DNA from 3 places in the Rhodonellum sp. genome. Region 1 is predicted to be linked to each of the others. Evidence: riboswitches for the same ligand, from Rfam matches in the RefSeq annotation. Region 1 holds a riboswitch; each other region holds the start of a gene.

Region 1 (6,320 bases):
CAAATATTTGGCATATTGTGTGGTCAGGGCATCCCAATCGACGCCATGAAAATCCGGGGTGTAGAAAACTCCCTTTGTTCTGATTTTGATGTGTTCAAACATCTGGGCACGTTCGGCCTCAGTGTCCAATGTCATTTCACCCGCAATCTTGATCTGCTCTTTTTTACTCCCCTTGTCGGTTATTTTGGAAATGCTTCCATCTGACAAAAGAAAGAGGTTTTTCATTTCCTTGTCCCACTCCAATCTTCCAAAACCGGCATCCAATTTCAATTCCATCTTGGTTTCCTTCGTCCGAAGATCCGTGCTCCATAGGTTCATGCCTTTCTCGAATCTGGCGAGGTAGTACAATTTTTCTCCCTCCTTGTCAATAACTGCATCTCCCAAAGATGAAGAATGAATAGTCAGTTTCGCTTTCCTTTCCCTGATGTCTTCCCAATCTATTTTGATATCCTCAACCTTTTCCTCTTTTTTATCCTCTTTCTTATCGTCCTTTTTTTCCTCATCCTTTTTTCCGAGCTTCTCCACTTCCTTCATCAAGTCAAAATCCTCTTTGCTCAATCGAAATTTATCGTAAGCCTCTTGGGTAAGAAACATGGTGTACACATCGTTTTGGGATCCTCCGCTGGTGGCAAAACTCTTCAATCCATCACGGTTACTGAACCAAATAAGCTGCTTTCCGCCGTTGATCCACTTCGGCCTGCTGTCTCCATATCCACTCAAGGTCAGGTTTTCCATCGGTTTTTTCCCCGAAGCATCCAACAAGACGACTTCTCCATTGGCCATGGTGGGATTGTATTCGGCCAATAACCATTTGCTGTCCGGGCTCCAGGCAAAATATTGATCTCCGTCACCCATGTGAAGGAGCTGCTCAGGATTCATCAAGGTGACCGTTGCCTTGGTGGCCAAATCCAATACTTTCAAGGTTCTTCTGCCTTCAATGTAAGCCAGTTTTTTCCCGTCCGGGGAAATGAGCGGCTGGTAATTGTCTGCATCGGAAGTTACGAGTACGGCTTCATTGACCAGCGTACTGGCAAAAAAGAAAGGTTCCTCTTTTTCCCTTCCCCTTTTGGTTTGATAAATCTGCCATTTCCCATCTCTTTCGCTGGCATAAACCAGGGATTTTCCATCCGGCGCAAATTGCACGAATCTTTCTTGCTGCGGAGTATTGGTGATTCTTTTGGTCAATGCGCCATCCACTGAAGTGACGAACACTTCCCCTCTCGCGATGAATGCAATTTCCTTACCGTCCGGTGAAATCGACATTTCCCTCACGCCTCCATTGATGCTGATATAGCTGTCGGTATTGCCGATCGATTGGGTTTTGATGGAAACCGACACTTTTTGCGGCTGTGCGCCATCCTTCAGTGTATAAATTTCTCCATCGTAGGAGAAACTCATCAAACCGTCCTTGGAAATGGTCAGAAACCTAACCGGGAAATCCTTGAGGTCGGTCAAGGCTGTTTTTTGAGTGGGATTGTCCAGACTCATTTTTTGGACATTAAAACTTCCCTTTTCTTCACTCAGATAGAAGATCTCTTTCTCTCCTGGACCAAAAACAGGGTTTCTGTCCTCTCCTGGGAAATCGGTGATCATTTTATGGCTATTGGTAGCGGCATCATACAGCCAGATATCTCTTGTAATCGCAGATTGGTGCTTTTTGCGCCATTCATTTTCACCACCTTTTTTGTCATGATAAATGGTTTTTTGACCATCTGCACTTATCTGAACATACTCGGAGGGAAGGGTCCAAACCTGGTCTACACGACCTCCAGTGACCGGCACCTTGTACAACTCCGGTTGGGATCCACTTGGATATTGGCGGTGCTCCGCCAAATCCTGCCTTACGCCACCGAACAACACAGATGCATCGTCAGCCGAAAAAGTGTAGGGCATTTCGTCATTGGAATGGTAAGTCAATCTGGAAGCCTGACCTCCTTCTGCACCCATGACAAAAACATCAAAATTCCCATAACGGTCAGAAGAAAAGGCGATCTTACTCCCATCTTTGCTCCATACAGGCATGAAATCATGCGCTTCATGAAAAGTCAACTGTGATGCTTTCCCGCCAGCTGTTGGGACAGTGTAAAGGTCACCTTTGTAAGTAAACACAATCTTGGAGCCATCGGGTGAAATCGCCGGATAGCGAAGCCATTGGGGAGCTTCCTGGGCGATGGCAAAACCCATCCAACCCGTCAGTAAAATAGTTAAACTCGATTTGATCAAACGCATAAATATTTGGGAATGGTTTTGGGTTTAAAAATAATGAAAAAACACTCGGGTATTCAAAGAAATTACGTGGTTGGAAAGAAAGTTGATTTGAATAGATCAAAATTTCATTTTCCTTACTATCGTCTGCTGTTCTGAACATGGCATGCTAATTCTCAATTAGTGGTTCAAAAACCGAAGCAAATGCCAATCTGGAATTAATACCAAGGATTTGAAGCGGATTTGGTGTTTTCTGACGGCATTGAGGATAAGCATATTGTATAATAAACAATTCGATATTGAATTTCCATTCAAAAAAAATTCTACACCCCAGATCACTTCAACACTGGAATTTGAAATCGCCAACTCGATGGTCGGTCAGCAAATCATTTGCATGAAATAAAGAAATCGAAAAGGGTAGTTTTAGGACAATACTGGAGAATTAGGGCTTAAAACTTCCAGCCGAGCCTAAACTCTATGTTTTCTGCCACATGGCCATGCGCTTTGAGGCCGATTCCCAATCCCAAATTTTCCCACACTTGATATTGCAGAATATATCTTTGGTAAAATAGATAGTCATTGTATCCATTGGGTTTGTGGGCATAAAGTGACATTCGCTGACTGAAATCTACCCTCCCAAAGAGAAAATGGTGGGAAATAAAGGGTGCCGGCATCAGGTCATTCGAAACCCCATCTTCTCCATCAAAGGAAAAATCCCGATTCAGTTCCAAGCCGAGTCCTAGCGCGTTGATTCCGGTAATGGATTTAAAGGCACCTCCGGTCAAGGCAAGGGAAGGTTTTCTTTTTTCGGCCCATTCCGAATTCTTGTTTGTGTAGGAAATTTCCCCAAAAAAAACCAATTCTCTTTCCAATGGTTTTTTGGAATGGTTTGGCAATTCGACGCTATTCAGGTAGTGGTAAATCCCAAAACCCAACATGGGATAGTTCATGCCTTTGTTGGGTTTTTTTTGCCCCCCATTGGAAATATGGTTGTAGTTCAAAGCCAATTGCAATGTCCATTCGGGCGTCAAGCTGTATTCCAAGTGAGGTGCAACAAACATCAAAAAACTGATTGGGGCACTGAAAAAAGTATTGGAAGGGTTTGTTTCCGAATCATAAAATCTGGTCAAATAACTGACCCCCATCCCACTTTCCAGACCCAAGACCCACTTCTTATGCCGCCAAAGTATCGGTTCAAATGATCCTGAAAGACTAAAAGCCGCCCCCAGAATATCCGGAGAGTCAAAATTGTGGTAGGAAAACCCGATCCCCAAATAATGGAAACAGTTGCAAGCTTCCCAGTTTTTCTGATCGGTTTTCAAGACCTGGTAACTGCCTTTTAGCCCATAGGGATTGGTCTGGGACACTGGTATCAAATCCGAGGAGTGGGCAATAACAAACCCCCGCGACCCTTCCAATCCAACTCTCCCGATATTTTGGGAAAAGACCTGAAAAGGAATCAAAAAAATCCAAATCCTCAAAAAATTGATGGTAGGTTTCCCCATATCTCTCCTGTTTTTGTATTCCAAAGTGAATTACCTTCATCTCAATTTATAAAAATTATGCCCACTATTCATGATTTCAAGACCGATTTTCAAAATTTTCGGGGATTCACTTTATTACCCCAGATGAGAAAACAGAACTGGTTTTGCAAGGAAAACGCCGCTATTTTATCTTCAGAAGCCAAAACCATTGCTGGCCACAAATACCCGTCAAACATTCTCTTCCGATCATTTGACGGGGTGATTTTTTCATTTGGGTAGAAATAATTTCCCAAATTCCCTTGCTTAAGAAATTCCTTGGGTTTTACTTTGTGACATCCTACCGCTTTTTTGGGTGTTGGGATTTATAAAGAAGAGGTAAGAGACAGGCTCTACGACCCTCTGGCAACCTGGAAAATCCAAGGTGCCAATTCCTGCCAAATGAGAATATCCTCGTTTGGAAATATAGATTCTTAACCAGATGATTTATATTGATTATTCCCGTACCCTTCCTCAAGATTCTTACTCAAAAACAATCACCAGAAGCACACTGATGCTCTGCTTGTGTTGTTTTATGTGAAAATAGTTTTTCACCCCTCCTATATTCCGGGAAATCAAATTTGTTTTCCGTATCTACAAAACACCTTATTAACCATTAAACCCATTTTGTTATGTCAAATTCACATCGTTTTGAAACGCTTCAACTCCATGCAGGCCAAGCACCGGATACCGCAACCAATTCCAGGGCTGTCCCAATTTATCAGACCACGTCCTACGTATTTGATTCGGCTGAGCATGGAGCCAATCTCTTTGCCCTGAAAGAATTCGGAAACATCTACACCCGGATCATGAATCCTACCAATGATGTTTTTGAAAAAAGAATCGCCGCTCTCGAGGGAGGAGTCGCAGCAGTATCCACAGGTTCCGGGATGGCAGCGCAGTTTCTCGCCCTAAACAACATCCTGCAAGCCGGCGAAAACTTTGTCTCTACCCCTTTTCTCTACGGCGGAACATACAATCAATTCAAAGTCGCCTTCAAAAGGATCGGCATTGAAGCACGCTTTGCCAAAGGAAATGACGTGGCTGATTTTGAAAAACTCATCGATGACAAGACCAAGGCGCTTTATTTGGAAACTATTGGAAATCCTGAATTCAACATCCCGGATTTTGAAGCGATCGCCGCTTTGGCCAAGAAACATAACCTGCCATTGGTCGTGGACAATACTTTTGGTGCAGGCGGATACCTGTTCAAACCACTCGCCCATGGTGCCAATGTCGTCACTGCCTCCGCTACCAAGTGGATCGGTGGACATGGTACTTCCATCGGTGGAATCATCGTCGATGGCGGGAATTTTAACTGGGGCAATGGCAAATTCCCACAATTTACCGAACCTTCCGAAGGCTATCATGGCTTGAAATTTTGGGAGGTTTTTGGAGAAAACAATCCTTTAGGCTTGCCCAATATCGCTTTTGCCATCCGTGCACGGGTAGAAGGATTGAGGGATTTTGGTCCAGCATTGAGTCCGTTCAATTCTTTTCTCTTGCTTCAGGGTGTGGAGACATTGTCCCTACGGGTACAAAGAACCGTCGAGAATGCTTTGATATTGGCCGAATGGCTGGAAGCGCATCCAAAAGTCCAGAAGGTCAATTATCCCGGATTAAAATCTTCGCCTTATCATGAACTGGCGAAAAAATACCTGACCAATGGTTTTGGTGGTGTTTTGAGTTTTGAACTTAAGGGCGACAAGGAAAAAGCTTCTGCTTTTATCAACAGCCTACAATTGATCTCCCACTTGGCCAATGTCGGAGATGCCAAAACGCTCATCATCCAACCCGCTGCTACCACGCACCAGCAGCTTTCGGATGTGGAGCAATTGGCTGCAGGTGTCACCCCCACACAATTGAGGATTTCCGCGGGAATCGAACACATTGAGGACATCAAAGCCGATTTGCAACAAGCATTTGAAGCAATCGGATAAAACAAAGATAAAAACCTGGTAAGTCTTCTGGATTTGCCAGGTTTGAATTTTACGAAACAATGAATTTGACAATGAATTTGAAAAGCCCCTACCTGATTATTGATATGGCGCAAGAAACCTACACGAATGAAGACCCTCTAAAATTGGAATCTGGGGAATTCCTTCCAGGATTTCAATTGGCATATACAACACAAGGACACCTCAACACATCCAAGGACAATGTCATTTGGGTGATTCATGCGCTGACTGGAGACGCCAATGTGCAGGAATGGTGGAGTGGTTTGGTCGGTGAAGATAAATTCTACGATCCAACGAAACATTTTATCGTTTGCGCCAATCTATTGGGCTCTTGCTATGGTTCGACCCAACCGCTTAGCGAAAACCCGAAGACAGGGAAACCTTATTATTATGACTTCCCACATTTGACCACAAAAGACATGGCACTTTCCCTTGATCTGTTGCGGGAACATCTCGGGATTATGGAGATCAATACCCTGATCGGAGGATCCCTCGGTGGGCAAGTCGCTTTGGAATGGGCGTATTTGCTGAAACACAAAGTAAAAAACACAGTCATTTTGGCCTCCAATGCCAAAACTTCGCCATGGACAATTGGCTTCAATGAAACCCAAAGAATGGCCATTGAATCCGACTCAAC
Region 2 (6,320 bases), on a different contig from region 1:
AGGAAGGGGGATATACAACCCATATTCCAAGCGGGGAAGAGATGAGTGTGTATGATGCTTCCAAAAAATACCGAGAGGAAGAGACACCACTTATTGTTTTGGTCGGTAAGGAATACGGAAGTGGATCCTCCAGGGATTGGGCTGCGAAGGGAACCACTCTTTTGGGGATCAAAGCTGTGCTGGCCGAAAGTTATGAGAGAATACACCGCAGCAATCTCGTGGGGATGGGTGTATTGCCGCTCCAATATCTACCGGGGGAAAATGCCGATTTCCTGAAATTAACCGGAAAGGAAACATTCAGCATTTTGGGTATAAGTGATGGGTTATCAACATTGAAAACCTTACAAGTTGAAGCGATAAAAGAAGATCGGGAGAAGGTGAATTTCCAAGTCATCTGCCGACTGGATTCTGCCATTGAGGTTGAATATTACAAGAATGGTGGTATTCTTCATTATGTGCTGAGAGATTTTCTCAAGAAATAAAATCCAGGAAACCGATATAAGACTACCCGTATTCGATTGTTAAAAAATAATTTGACAACCGAAGAAGTCTCAATTTTGATTGGTTTGATTGACGATTCGATTTTGTCAACTCTTGTTGGTATGGAGGATGAGTTTAGATTGGGAAGCCCTTTCGGATGTTTTGCATCCTGAAGGGCTTTTTTTTATCGATATGGACACGGACAAATCGGGATTACAAATTCATTGGAATCACCTTATATTTTGGGCTTAAATTTTAATGGACAAATTTAATGGTTATTTTTATGCCGAAAACCGATTAAACTCTTCAAACTATGAAAAACATCAATCCTACTCAAACCAAAGCATGGCAATCACTCACTCAACTTGCCAAGGAAAATAAAGACCTCACCATAAAATCACTTTTTTCGGATGCCGCTCGGTTTGATAAGAATTCCCTCAAGTTTGGGGATATTCTGGTTGATTATTCCAAAAACAGGCTGGATGAAAAAACCAAGTCGGAGCTTTTGGCCCTAGCCGAAGAGACCGAATTGAAAGGAGCAATAGAAGCCATGTTTACCGGAGAAATAATCAATGGGACAGAGGGCAGAGCGGTTCTGCATACGGCTTTGAGAAACAGAAGCAATTCGCCAGTGCTCTTTGAAGGCAAAGATGTGATGCCGGATATCAATGCCGTTTTGGATCAGATGAAAGCCTTTGCGGACAAAATTCAGAATGGAACTTGGCTCGGGTATACTGGCAAGCCCATCAATACCTTGATCAATATTGGCATAGGAGGCTCAGATCTTGGTCCCGTGATGGTGACTGAAGCCTTGAAACCTTTTCAAAACCCCAAAGTGAGCATTTATTTTGTATCCAACGTGGATGGTTCGCACATTGCGGAAGTACTGAAAAAGGCAGATCCGGAAACCACCTTGTTCTTTATTGCTTCAAAAACATTCACCACCCAAGAGACCATGACCAATGCCCATACGGCGAGAAGTTGGTTTTTGGAATATGCGCGGGAAGAAAAAGCAGTTGCAAAACACTTTGTTGCCCTTTCCACGAATGCAAAATCGGTTACAGAATTTGGCATCGATCCCAATAATATGTTTGCTTTTTGGGATTGGGTCGGAGGAAGATACTCACTTTGGTCCGCCATAGGACTTCCAATAGCCTGTGCCATCGGTTTTGACAATTATAGAAAATTGCTCGAAGGTGCCCATGCGATGGACAACCATTTCAGAAATACGCCATTTGAAGAAAACATACCTGTGTTATTGGCTTTGATCGGCATTTGGAATACCAACTTTCTTGGTGCTACCTCTGAGGCGATTTTGCCTTATGACCAGTACATGCATCGATTTGCTGCCTACTTCCAACAGGGCAACATGGAGTCCAATGGCAAGTATGTTAGTAGAGACGGAGAAAAGGTGAATTACCCAACAGGACCCATCATTTGGGGTGAGCCAGGCACAAATGGACAACATGCCTTCTATCAACTGATTCACCAGGGGACCCATTTGATTCCATGTGATTTTATCGCGCCAGCGAATTCCCATAATCCAATTGGAGAGCATCACCAAATCCTGATGTCCAACTTCTTTGCCCAGACCGAGGCTTTGATGAATGGAAAATCCCTTGATGAGGTAATGGCAGAAATGGAAAATGCGGGCAAGCCACAAGAGACCATATCCAAAATTGCACCGCACCGCGTTTTTGAGGGCAATCGTCCAACGAATTCCATTTTGGTGAAACAAGTGGATCCGCATACTTTGGGTGCGTTACTGGCAATGTATGAGCACAAAATTTTCGCACAAGGCGTGATCTGGAATATCTTCAGTTTTGACCAGTGGGGTGTCGAGTTGGGAAAAGTCCTGGCGAATGGCATTTTCCCTGAACTCAAAGGAGAAGAAACCATCACTAGCCATGATGCCTCTACCAATGGCTTGATCAATGCCTTTAAGGAAATGAGAGGATAATAATAGATTGGAGATTCAAGTCTTGCCCTTCGTCGATTCTCTTAAGAAGAATTGTAGGGGAAGATATAACATAAAAACCCTTTCCGGATTCAAATCCGGAAAGGGTTTTTTGCATAATGAGGTTATGTATTTTATGTACTTAGGTTCTTTCGAGAAAGAATAGAAGCAGTAGGCGCGAAACTTTTGATTAGAAATATTGTAGAAACGACTAGCGGGAAAGCGCCAAAGCCCGCTCCACATCCAATTTGATATCGTCCACATGCTCCAAGCCTACGGAAAGACGGACCAACCCATCGCTGATTCCAACTTTTGCACGCTCTTCCTCGGTTAGTTTGCTGTGTGTGGTGGATGCTGGATGGGTGATGATGCTTCTGCTGTCTCCAAGATTTGCCGTGACCGAGATCATTTCCAGTTGATCGATAAAGCGTTGGGCCCTTGCGATTCCCCCTTTTAAGGTCAAAGTGATAATTCCACCACCAAGTTTCATCTGTTTTTTTGCCAGGCCATATTGTGGATGGGAGGGTAGGAAAGGATATTTCACAAAATCAAGATCCTGGCTGTTCTCGAAATATTGGGCAATGTTCAATGCACTTTCGCAATGCCTGTCCATCCTTACAGCTAAGGTTTCCATGCTTTTTGCCAAGATCCAAGCATTGAAGGGGGATAATGAAGGTCCGGTATGTCTGTTGAAAAACTGGACCTCCTTGATCAGATCCGCTTTTCCCAAAATCAAACCTCCCAAAACTCTTCCTTGGCCATCGATGTATTTGGTTGCGCTATGGGTCACGATATGGGCTCCCCATTTTGCAGGTTGCTGAAGGTATGGGGTCGCAAAACAATTGTCCACGACTAAGATCAGGTTATGTGCGGCAGCAAATTTCCCGACCCACTCCAGATCGATGATTTCCAAGCCTGGATTGGAAGGAGTTTCAATGAAGATCATTTTGGTATTGGGCTGCACCAATTTTTCCCAATTGGAAATGTCCGAGATGTCACCGTAAGTGGAGGTGATTCCCCATTTTGGAAATACCCGGGTGAGCAACTGGTGCGTACTTCCAAAAAGTGATCGTGAAGCCAAGATATGGTCGCCTTGTTGCAAAAGGGCAGCAATGCTGCCAAACATGGCTGCCATTCCCGAAGCAGTGGCCAACCCATCTTCGGTGCCTTCTGCGGCACAAACTTTCAGGATCAGGTCGGTTGAATTTGGATTGGCATACCTGGAATATATATTTCCCGGGATTTCTTCTGCAAACATTTGCCTCGCTTCTTCAGCATTGTCAAAGGTAAAGCTGGAGGAAAGGTAGATCGGTGCGGAATGTTCCCTTTGATTGGATTTGGAAGCTGCGATGCGTATGGCTTGGGTTTCGAAATGTGGTTTGGAAGACATGTGAATAGGATTGTTAGGGTGAAGGCTTTTGATTATTATTAATTTCGGAAACGATCAGGACCGGAAATACAAAAGAATAATGACTGACTCACGTTCAATGCAATTGAACGTGAGTCAGTCATTATTCTTTTGGTCAATTTTAGAAGGTTGAAATTTTGGAAGCGAAGTTTTGGTTTATTGGATTTGTGAAAGAGTGAAAAACAATAAATAGGAGCAACAAGACACAAAGCCCAATTCCTAGGATTCAGTAATGCGCAACGGAAAATAATAAAATAGGGTAGGGGAATCAGTTCTGGATGCATAATAATCAATTTATAGCTCTCGTCGAGACGAGCAGGTTTTGGCACCTTTCCGGTGGATTGGATGGTTGCCAGAGGGTCATTGAGCCTGTTCTCTTACCTCTTCTTTATAAATCACTGATGAACGAATGCAAATTAAATGGTGAAAAGTTTAAAAACCAAATTTTGCAAACCAATTAAAATCAATCGTTGAACTGTGTCATGGTCATATTGATCCCGATCGTACAGAAACCCTCGATCATTTCGATTGCTTTGTCCATAAAAATCGGCAATTCTTCTATTTCTTTTTTGCTCCATCTTCCCAGTACGTAGTCAATTTGTCTTCCCTTTGGGAAATCATCTCCAATGCCAAATCTGATCCTGGGATAATCTTGACCCCCGGTCAATTCTTCGATGTTTTTCAATCCATTGTGTCCTGCTGCCGATCCCTTTCCCCTTAACCTGATTTTGCCAAAAGGAAGAGCGACATCATCGACCACCACCAAAATGTTTTCCTTGGGAATGTTGTGCTCCTTCATCCAATAGTTTACGGATTTCCCACTGAGATTCATATAAGTGGTGGGTTTGATCAGAAAAAACTGGCGTCCTTTGAATTTAAAATCAGCGGTAAAAGCCAATCTCCCGCTTTTCCAGGTTGCACCATGCTTATCCGCCAGTCTGTCGACGGTAAGAAAGCCAACATTGTGCCGGGTCAGTTCGTATTCAGGTCCGATATTTCCAAGTCCAACAATCAAATATTTCATTTCAAATATGTCTAGAATGAATCAAAGGATTAAAAATAAAAATCCTGCTTAAAATATTAAGCAGGATTTTTATTTATTTGAGAAGCTTGAATTATTCTCCTTTTTTACCTCTCAATGCTCTTGGTATACCAATGGTGGCGATAGACACATTAGGGCTCGTTAGGATTTCATAACCTGTTGAAGTCAATTCTTCAACTTTAACAGATTTTCCCAAGTCAAGGTGTGAAATGTTAACCGGAATGGTATCAGGAAGATCTTTTGCGAATCCTTTAACCAAAAGTGTTCTCGATTTGATTTCGAGTTTACCACCTTTTTGAAGACCAGGTGAAGTACCTTCGATTACAACTGGGATATCGATTTTGATTGCTTTGTCCTCACTGTAAGCAAGAAAATCTGCATGAAGTAAGTTTTCACTTACAGGATGATATTGCGCTTCTCTCAAGATTGCCTTGATGATGGTTCCTTCGATATTCAATTCCACCATGTGTACATGTGGGGTATAAATCAAAGGTCTGAAAAGAATTGCGGGTGAATGGAAGTGAATTTGTTCAGGTATACCTGGACCATACACTACACAAGGAATATTACCTTCTTCACGGAGTGCATTCAATTCTCTTGATTCGAGATTTGCTCTTTTAAACCCTATAATCTCTAATGATTTCATAAATTTTTATTAAGTGTAAATTATAATTGATTGTTTTTTTTCTTTAAATAAACAAAGCACTGATGGAGGTATTTCCTGTTACTGCGTGGATTGCTTTTGCAAACAGATCCGCTACTGTAAGAATCCTTATTTTATCGGATTTTTGTTTCATTGTAATGGTGTCTGTCACCACCAATTCTGTTAAAACAGAATTTTCAATGTTTTCATAAGCCTTTCCAGAAAGAACACCGTGTGTGGCAATCGCCCTAACGGAGTTGGCACCCTTGTCCATAATGATTTGCGCAGCTTTACAAAGGGTACCCGCGGTATCAACCAAGTCATCGATCAATACAACATCTTTTCCTTCCACATCTCCAATGACCTGCATGGAAGCGATCTCGTTTGCTCTTTTTCTGTGCTTGTCACAGACGACCATTTCTACTTCAAAATGCTTGGCGTAAGATCTGGCTCTTGCTACTCCCCCTACATCAGGGGCTGCGAAAATCAAATTATCCAAACCAAGGCCTTCCAAATAGGGCACAAAGATAGCTGAACCATTCAAATGATCCAAAGGTAAATCAAAAAATCCCTGGATTTGACCCGCATGAAGATCACAAGTCATGATCCTGTCCGCTCCGGCAGAGGTGAGGATATTGGCAACCAACTTTGCGGCGATGGAAACCCTCGGTCTGTCTTTTCTGTCTTGTCGGGCATATCCATAATAAGGAATGACTGCACAGACTTTATAGGCACTCGCCCTCTTGGCGGCGTCTATCATCAGGCAAAGTTCCATCAGGTTGTCCGAAGA
Region 3 (6,320 bases), 120 kb from region 1:
TACTGGATTGGGATTGGCCATTGTGAAACGACTAGTTGAGCTGTTTGGATCGGAAATCAAGGTGTCAAGAAGAAAGGAGGGGGGTACCCATTTTAGTTTTGAAATCAATTTTGAAAAACCAAAAAAACTCACCAAGGTTTCAAATGACATTGTCCGTGATGGGAATAAAAACCTGAAGAATGCTGTGATCATGGTGGCGGAGGACAATATCGTCAACCAGATCATGATCAGGAAATTCCTCAAAAAATGGGAAGTACAAGAAGTCGTCATGGCAAATGACGGAGTGGAAGCCATGGAGGAATTCGACAAAAAACACTTCAATTTGATTCTACTGGACTTGCAGATGCCCAATAAAGATGGGTATGAAGTGGCGGAATATATAAGGAATCACCCCGATAAAAGCAGAAGAGATACCCCGATCATTGCACTGACGGCATCTTCCCTTTTGGAGGTGAGGGATCAATTGGAAAAGGTGGGCATGAATGATTATATCCCCAAACCGTTTAGTCCCGACGATCTTTATGCCAAAATTCTTAAATACCTCAAAGTTTAAAATCCTACACGAATGGCAACGTTTGTAATGGAATAAGTTTAATTTTGAGGGTAAATTGAATGGCATGAAAATGAGGTTGTTTTTGTTTTTGTTTTTTTTCTGTATTTCGTTGGCCGAGGCACAGAAGATGCCCAGCAATAGATCCAGTGTTTATTTCACTTATGGAAACACAGGTGCAAATCTTCGGGAGTTTAACCAAATGCTTGACCAAAAGGGGCTTTCTCCCATGCGGAAGGCATATCGAAATTTTGGCTTTGGGTACCAAACCCGGTACAATGATTTTGTCCTCGGACTCGAGCTATTTCAAAACAACGGACCGAAATCCCTTTTCAATGGCTATGAGTTGGATTATAGAACGACGAGGGTATACTTGAACGTAGGCTATTCATTTACCGAAGAAGGTAGATTCCAGTTGATTCATTACATGTCCTTGGGGTCTGGATTCATGAATTTCCAGATGCTTAGGGGGAATCCGAAAAAAACCCTTGATGGTTTCCTCCAAAACCCGGCCCATGGTTTCATTCTCAGGGACGGGGATATCCATAAAGGAAGCCAACATTTTGCTGGATTTCTGACAGAAATCGGTTTTCAGTTGAGCTATGATATAGAAATTCCCGGAAGGGAGGAAATGGTGCAAGTTATTAGCAAGTTCGGCTATTCCTTCAGTCCGTTTGAAGATTCATGGTTGATGAAAGACATCGCTTTTGGAAATGCCCAAAGTGGGCCGTTTTTGAGATTTGGGGCAGGAATCACGCTTCCAGACCATAATTTTTTTTACAAAGATGCCTCCCTGGGACTTCACCTAAGTTATGGATTGCATTTTACGGAACCTGATGTTTTGAATGCGGCTTTGGTGGAAAATGGGTATCGCCCTTTTGAGGGAAGACCCAATAACCTGGGGTTGAAATTATTAGGGGAAAGCAAAGGCCTTCTGTATGGAATTGATTTTTATAACCTAGGCCTCAGTGGTGCGGCTACGGAATCCTCTAACCATACCTTGAACAGTGTCAGGGTTTACCTCAATGGAGGACTTAAGTTTTTCGAAAGAAGAAACCTTGAATTGGGGGGATTGGCAGGATTGGGATATGCAAATCTTCGATACACACTTACTTCCACTGACAAACCGGATTTCCCGGCATTGTTCGAAGAGCCTGATAGGGACGGCCATCTTAAAGCAAGGGGTTTGATGGGGAAACCAGAGTTGTATGTTGCATACGGGATTCCCTTGACAAACAAGAATCTCTTCAGCATGATCGTATCCCTTCATGGAGGTTATGAATTGCCCTTGGGAAATTATTCCCTTGGCGGTGTGGGGATGTCAAGTTATATGGCAAACCCATATCTGCAGTTGAGCCTCGGTCTTAGGCCCTAAGTTTTTGTTTCAACAAGAAATTTAAAAAAGCAAGTCTTCAAGATAGGCATCTTAAAATGTTTTTTTAGTCCTCAACTTCCACGATTAGCTCAACTTCCACTGCGATATTGGAGGGTAATGCATTCATGCCAACCGCGGATCGGGCGTGTTTTCCTTTTTCTCCAAAAACATCTACCATTAGGTCAGAAAAGCCATTCATTACCTTGGGCTGCTCCGTGAAATCTGATTGGCAATTGACCATTCCCAAAACCTTAACGATTCTTTTTACTTTATTCAAGTCTCCAAGCTCCGCTTTAAGGACCGCCAATTGGTTGATCCCAACAAGCCTTGCCGCTTCCCGTCCCTCTTCGATGCTCAGGTCAGTCCCTACTTTTCCGGTGATGGAAGTGCCATCTGGTTTCGAAGGACCTTTACCTGACAGAAAAATCAAATTTCCAACCCGAACGGCATTCACATAATTGGCCACAGGAACTGCCGGTATGGGAAGCGTGATGCCCAATTCTTCAATGCGCTTTTCGGCATCCCAGCCATTTGAAGTCGATTTTTCAACAGTGGTGACTGCCGTGGGTTCAGGGCTACATGCGAGTAGGCAAATAAAGGAGAAAGCAACCAAAAGGTTTTTCATAAATCAAGGGGTTAGGTTTTTCAGTTTGTTGTCCATGTAATAATAAAAAAAAATATTGATCTCTTTGGCATTTGATTTTTAAAGGCTATCAAACAAAAGCAAAATGGATGGTTTGCAAGAGGTGATCGATGGGTTTGTGAATTTTTCAATATGGCATAGAAAAACCATGAGTCTCAAATATTTTCTCGAAAGAGATACAAAATTCAATTTTTTTTGGTTTACATTTGAGTTTACTTATCGAGAAAGACCGAGGGAAGGGCCCTATGACGTCTTAGCAACCTGAAAAAACAAGGTGCTAAATCCCTTTTCGGAATAGCCGGAAAAAGATGAGTGGTTGATAAAGTTTTTGCTTTTTTCTACCGGTTCTTGCTCGATTAAGTTTTTATATACCAGAGCAAAATGAATAAAACCGATCTATTACTTTCGCAAGCCAAAAAGAAGATATTGATTTTGGATGGTGCCATGGGCACCATGATTCAACGATATCAATTGTCCGAGGAGGATTTTAGAACTCCCGAGCTGGCAGACCACCCCAAATCCCTCAAGGGAAACAACGATTTACTTTCCTTAAGTCGACCTGATATCATCAAAGCCATCCATGTCGCTTACTTGGAAGTGGGTGCTGACATCATCGAAACCAATACCTTCAGTGGTACTTCCATCGCACAAGAGGACTATGGATTGCAATACCTTGCTTACCGACTCAACTATGAGTCAGCGAAAATCGCCAGTGAGGCAGCGGCGGAATTTACAGCCAAAAACCCCAGCCAACCAAGGTTCGTCGCAGGAGCAATCGGGCCCACGAACAGGACCGCTTCGATTTCTCCTGATGTCAATGATCCTGCATACAGGGCAGTCACTTTCGATCAGCTCTCGGATGCGTACAAGGAGCAAATCAGAGGATTGCTGGATGGAGGAGCGGATATCCTTTTGGTCGAAACCATCTTTGATACATTGAATGCAAAAGCGGCATTGTTTGCTATTCAGGAAGTTTTCGAGGAGCGTGATATGCCTCTGCAACCAGAGGAAGGGGGGATTCCGGTCATGGTGTCTGGGACGATCACAGATGCTTCGGGCAGGACCCTAACAGGTCAAACCACGGAGGCTTTTTTGATTTCGGTTTCCCATGTCCCACTTTTCAGTGTGGGTTTGAACTGCGCATTGGGCGCCAAAGAATTGAGGCCCTATTTGAAAGTATTGGCTGAAAAAGCACCTTTCTATGTAAGTGCATATCCAAATGCGGGGCTTCCCAACGAATTTGGCCAATACGATCAGGGAGCTTTGGAAATGTCCGCACAAGTTGAACAATTCCTGAAAGACGGCTTGATCAATGTCCTCGGGGGTTGCTGTGGGACAACACCGGACCATATTGCCGCCATTGCCCAAATCGCCGCAAAGTATGCGCCCAGAAAATTAGAATTTTCAACGACATCAGATGAGTAATCTTAGACATCAAAATGTAATGAAGCTTTCCGGGTTGGAGCCTTTGGTCTTCACTCCCGAAATCAATTTCGTAAACATCGGAGAGCGGACCAATGTCACCGGTTCGAAAAAATTTGCCAGACTGATCCTGAATGGAAATTTCGACGAAGCCTTGGAAGTGGCGCTGGATCAGGTGAGAGGTGGTGCCCAAATTCTGGATGTCTGTATGGATGAAGGGATGTTGGATGGTGTTGCTGCCATGCAGAGATTTTTAAACTTAATCGCCTCAGAGCCCGAAATCAGCAGGATTCCCGTAATGATCGACAGTTCCCGTTGGGAGATCATCCTGGCGGGATTGAAATGTGTGCAGGGAAAAGGAATTGTCAATTCCATTAGCCTAAAAAACGGAGAAAAAGAATTTATATCTCAAGCCAAAACCATCAAGAAATTCGGTGCGGCTGTGGTGGTGATGGCCTTTGATGAAAAAGGTCAGGCCGATTCATACCAAAGGAGAATTGACATCTGCAAAAGAAGTTATGACATCCTTGTCAAGGAGGTGCGTTTCAATCCACATGACATCATCTTTGATCCGAATATTTTTCCTGTGGCCACAGGAATGGAGGAGCACAGAACCAATGCCCTCGATTTTTTCCATGCCACTCAATGGATCAAACAAAATCTTCCCGGTGCGAAGGTCAGTGGTGGAGTCAGCAACGTGAGTTTTTCTTTCAGGGGCAATGACCCAGTGAGAGAAGCCATGCATTCCGCCTTTCTCTATCATGCCATCAAGCATGGAATGGACATGGGAATTGTGAATCCGGCCATGCTGGAAATCTATGATGACATCCCAAAAGACCTGCTGCAAAAAGTGGAGGATGTACTCTTCAATCGATCCGAGGATGCTACGGAACAATTGTTGGCCTTCGCCGAGTCCGTAAAGGCAGGGGATAAAAAAGAAGTGGTCAATGAAGCATGGCGCGAAGATCCAGTAAGCAAAAGGATCGAACACGCTTTGGTGAAGGGGATTCTCGATTTTATTTTGGATGACATTGAAGAGGCAAGAATTGCCTTTGGCAATCCACTTAAAGTCATCGAAGGCCCATTGATGGATGGAATGAATGTAGTTGGAGACTTGTTTGGTGAGGGGAAAATGTTCTTGCCCCAAGTGGTCAAATCTGCCCGGGTAATGAAAAAAGCCGTAGCCTATCTCGAACCATTTATGCCCAAAGTTGGGGATTTGGACTACAATGTCGAGCAAAGTGCCGTCAAGAAGATCCTTTTGGCGACTGTAAAAGGAGATGTCCACGATATTGGGAAAAATATTGTGGGTGTAGTCTTGGCTTGCAACAGCTACCAGATCATCGATCTTGGTGTGATGGTTGATGCCCAAAAAATCATCGACGAGGCAATCAAAAACAAAGTGGATATCATTGGGCTAAGTGGTTTGATCACTCCTTCCTTGGACGAGATGGTCAACGTGGCCTCTGAATTGGAAAGGCAAGGATTGAAAATCCCTTTGCTGATCGGTGGGGCAACTACTTCCAGGATCCATACTGCGGTGAAAGTGGATCCTGTTTACAGCGGTATGGTGATCCACGTCGCTGATGCCTCCAAATCGGTACCCATTGCCGGCGAGGCGATCAGCGAAGAAACCCGTGAAGCCTTCCATCTAAAGACAAAAGAAACCTATCAGCAATTGCGGGTGGAACATGAGGCCAAACAACAGGTGAAACAAATGGTGTCCTATGAAGAAGCCAAATCCAATCCCAGTTTCATTGATTGGGAGAATTATGAACCCTTTGTGCCTGCCCATTTGGGAGAAACTGTTCTGGATAACTTGGACCTTTCCTTGCTCAGAAAATATATTGACTGGACACCTTTTTTCAGCACCTGGATGCTGGCGGGAAAATTCCCGAAAATTTTGGAGGATCCCATCGTTGGGGTGGAGGCCACAAAACTTTACGAGGAAGCCCAGAAAACATTGGATAGGATCATTGCCGAAAAATGGATTCATGCAAAAGCGGTGATCGGACTTTATCCTGTCCAAAGAAAAGAGGATGACTTGGTTTTGTTGGAAAAAGGGAATGAAACTGCGTTTACCTTTCATTTTCTTCGCCAGCAGGGCAAGAAAGGGAAAGGTGTTCCCAACCGATCGCTTGTCGATTTTATCCATCCCGATAAGGTGGATTATTTTGGGGGATTTGCCGTGACAGCAGGTTTGGGGATCGAATCCAAATTGGAAGAATTCAAAATTGAAGGCGATGATTACAATGACATCATGCTCAAAGCATTGGCAGACAGACTTGCTGAGGCAGGAGCCGAATATATTCACGAATTGGTCAGAAAAG

Evidence for each region. A riboswitch is a leader RNA that binds a small molecule or an ion and turns the genes downstream of it on or off. The one in region 1 is predicted to bind S-adenosylmethionine.
Region 2: it holds a riboswitch for S-adenosylmethionine, as region 1 does, so the genes downstream of both, Q7J63_RS19085 (PLP-dependent aspartate aminotransferase family protein) here and Q7J63_RS19590 (O-acetylhomoserine aminocarboxypropyltransferase/cysteine synthase family protein) in region 1, are expected to answer to the same signal.
Region 3: it holds a riboswitch for S-adenosylmethionine, as region 1 does, so the genes downstream of both, Q7J63_RS20125 (homocysteine S-methyltransferase family protein) here and Q7J63_RS19590 (O-acetylhomoserine aminocarboxypropyltransferase/cysteine synthase family protein) in region 1, are expected to answer to the same signal.

Annotation. Positions count from the first base shown of each region.
Region 1 covers NZ_JAUSPP010000080.1:80,489-86,808, forward strand. Annotated here, with positions in the region: gene Q7J63_RS19580 (S41 family peptidase) at 1-2,229, opposite strand, end outside; gene Q7J63_RS19585 (acyloxyacyl hydrolase) at 2,655-3,710, opposite strand; SAM riboswitch class I at 4,049-4,158, shown strand; gene Q7J63_RS19590 (O-acetylhomoserine aminocarboxypropyltransferase/cysteine synthase family protein) at 4,358-5,665, shown strand; gene metX (homoserine O-acetyltransferase) at 5,737-6,320, shown strand, end outside.
Region 2 covers NZ_JAUSPP010000077.1:3,148-9,467, forward strand. Annotated here, with positions in the region: gene acnA (aconitate hydratase AcnA) at 1-482, shown strand, start outside; gene pgi (glucose-6-phosphate isomerase) at 794-2,440, shown strand; gene Q7J63_RS19085 (PLP-dependent aspartate aminotransferase family protein) at 2,649-3,827, opposite strand; SAM riboswitch class I at 4,137-4,242, opposite strand; gene pth (aminoacyl-tRNA hydrolase) at 4,309-4,869, opposite strand; gene Q7J63_RS19095 (50S ribosomal protein L25/general stress protein Ctc) at 4,961-5,533, opposite strand; gene Q7J63_RS19100 (ribose-phosphate pyrophosphokinase) at 5,577-6,320, opposite strand, start outside.
Region 3 covers NZ_JAUSPP010000080.1:200,556-206,875, reverse strand. Annotated here, with positions in the region: gene Q7J63_RS20140 (PAS domain S-box protein) at 1-553, shown strand, start outside; gene Q7J63_RS20135 (hypothetical protein) at 618-1,925, shown strand; gene Q7J63_RS20130 (RidA family protein) at 1,990-2,550, opposite strand; SAM riboswitch class I at 2,782-2,883, shown strand; gene Q7J63_RS20125 (homocysteine S-methyltransferase family protein) at 2,950-3,993, shown strand; gene metH (methionine synthase) at 3,986-6,320, shown strand, end outside.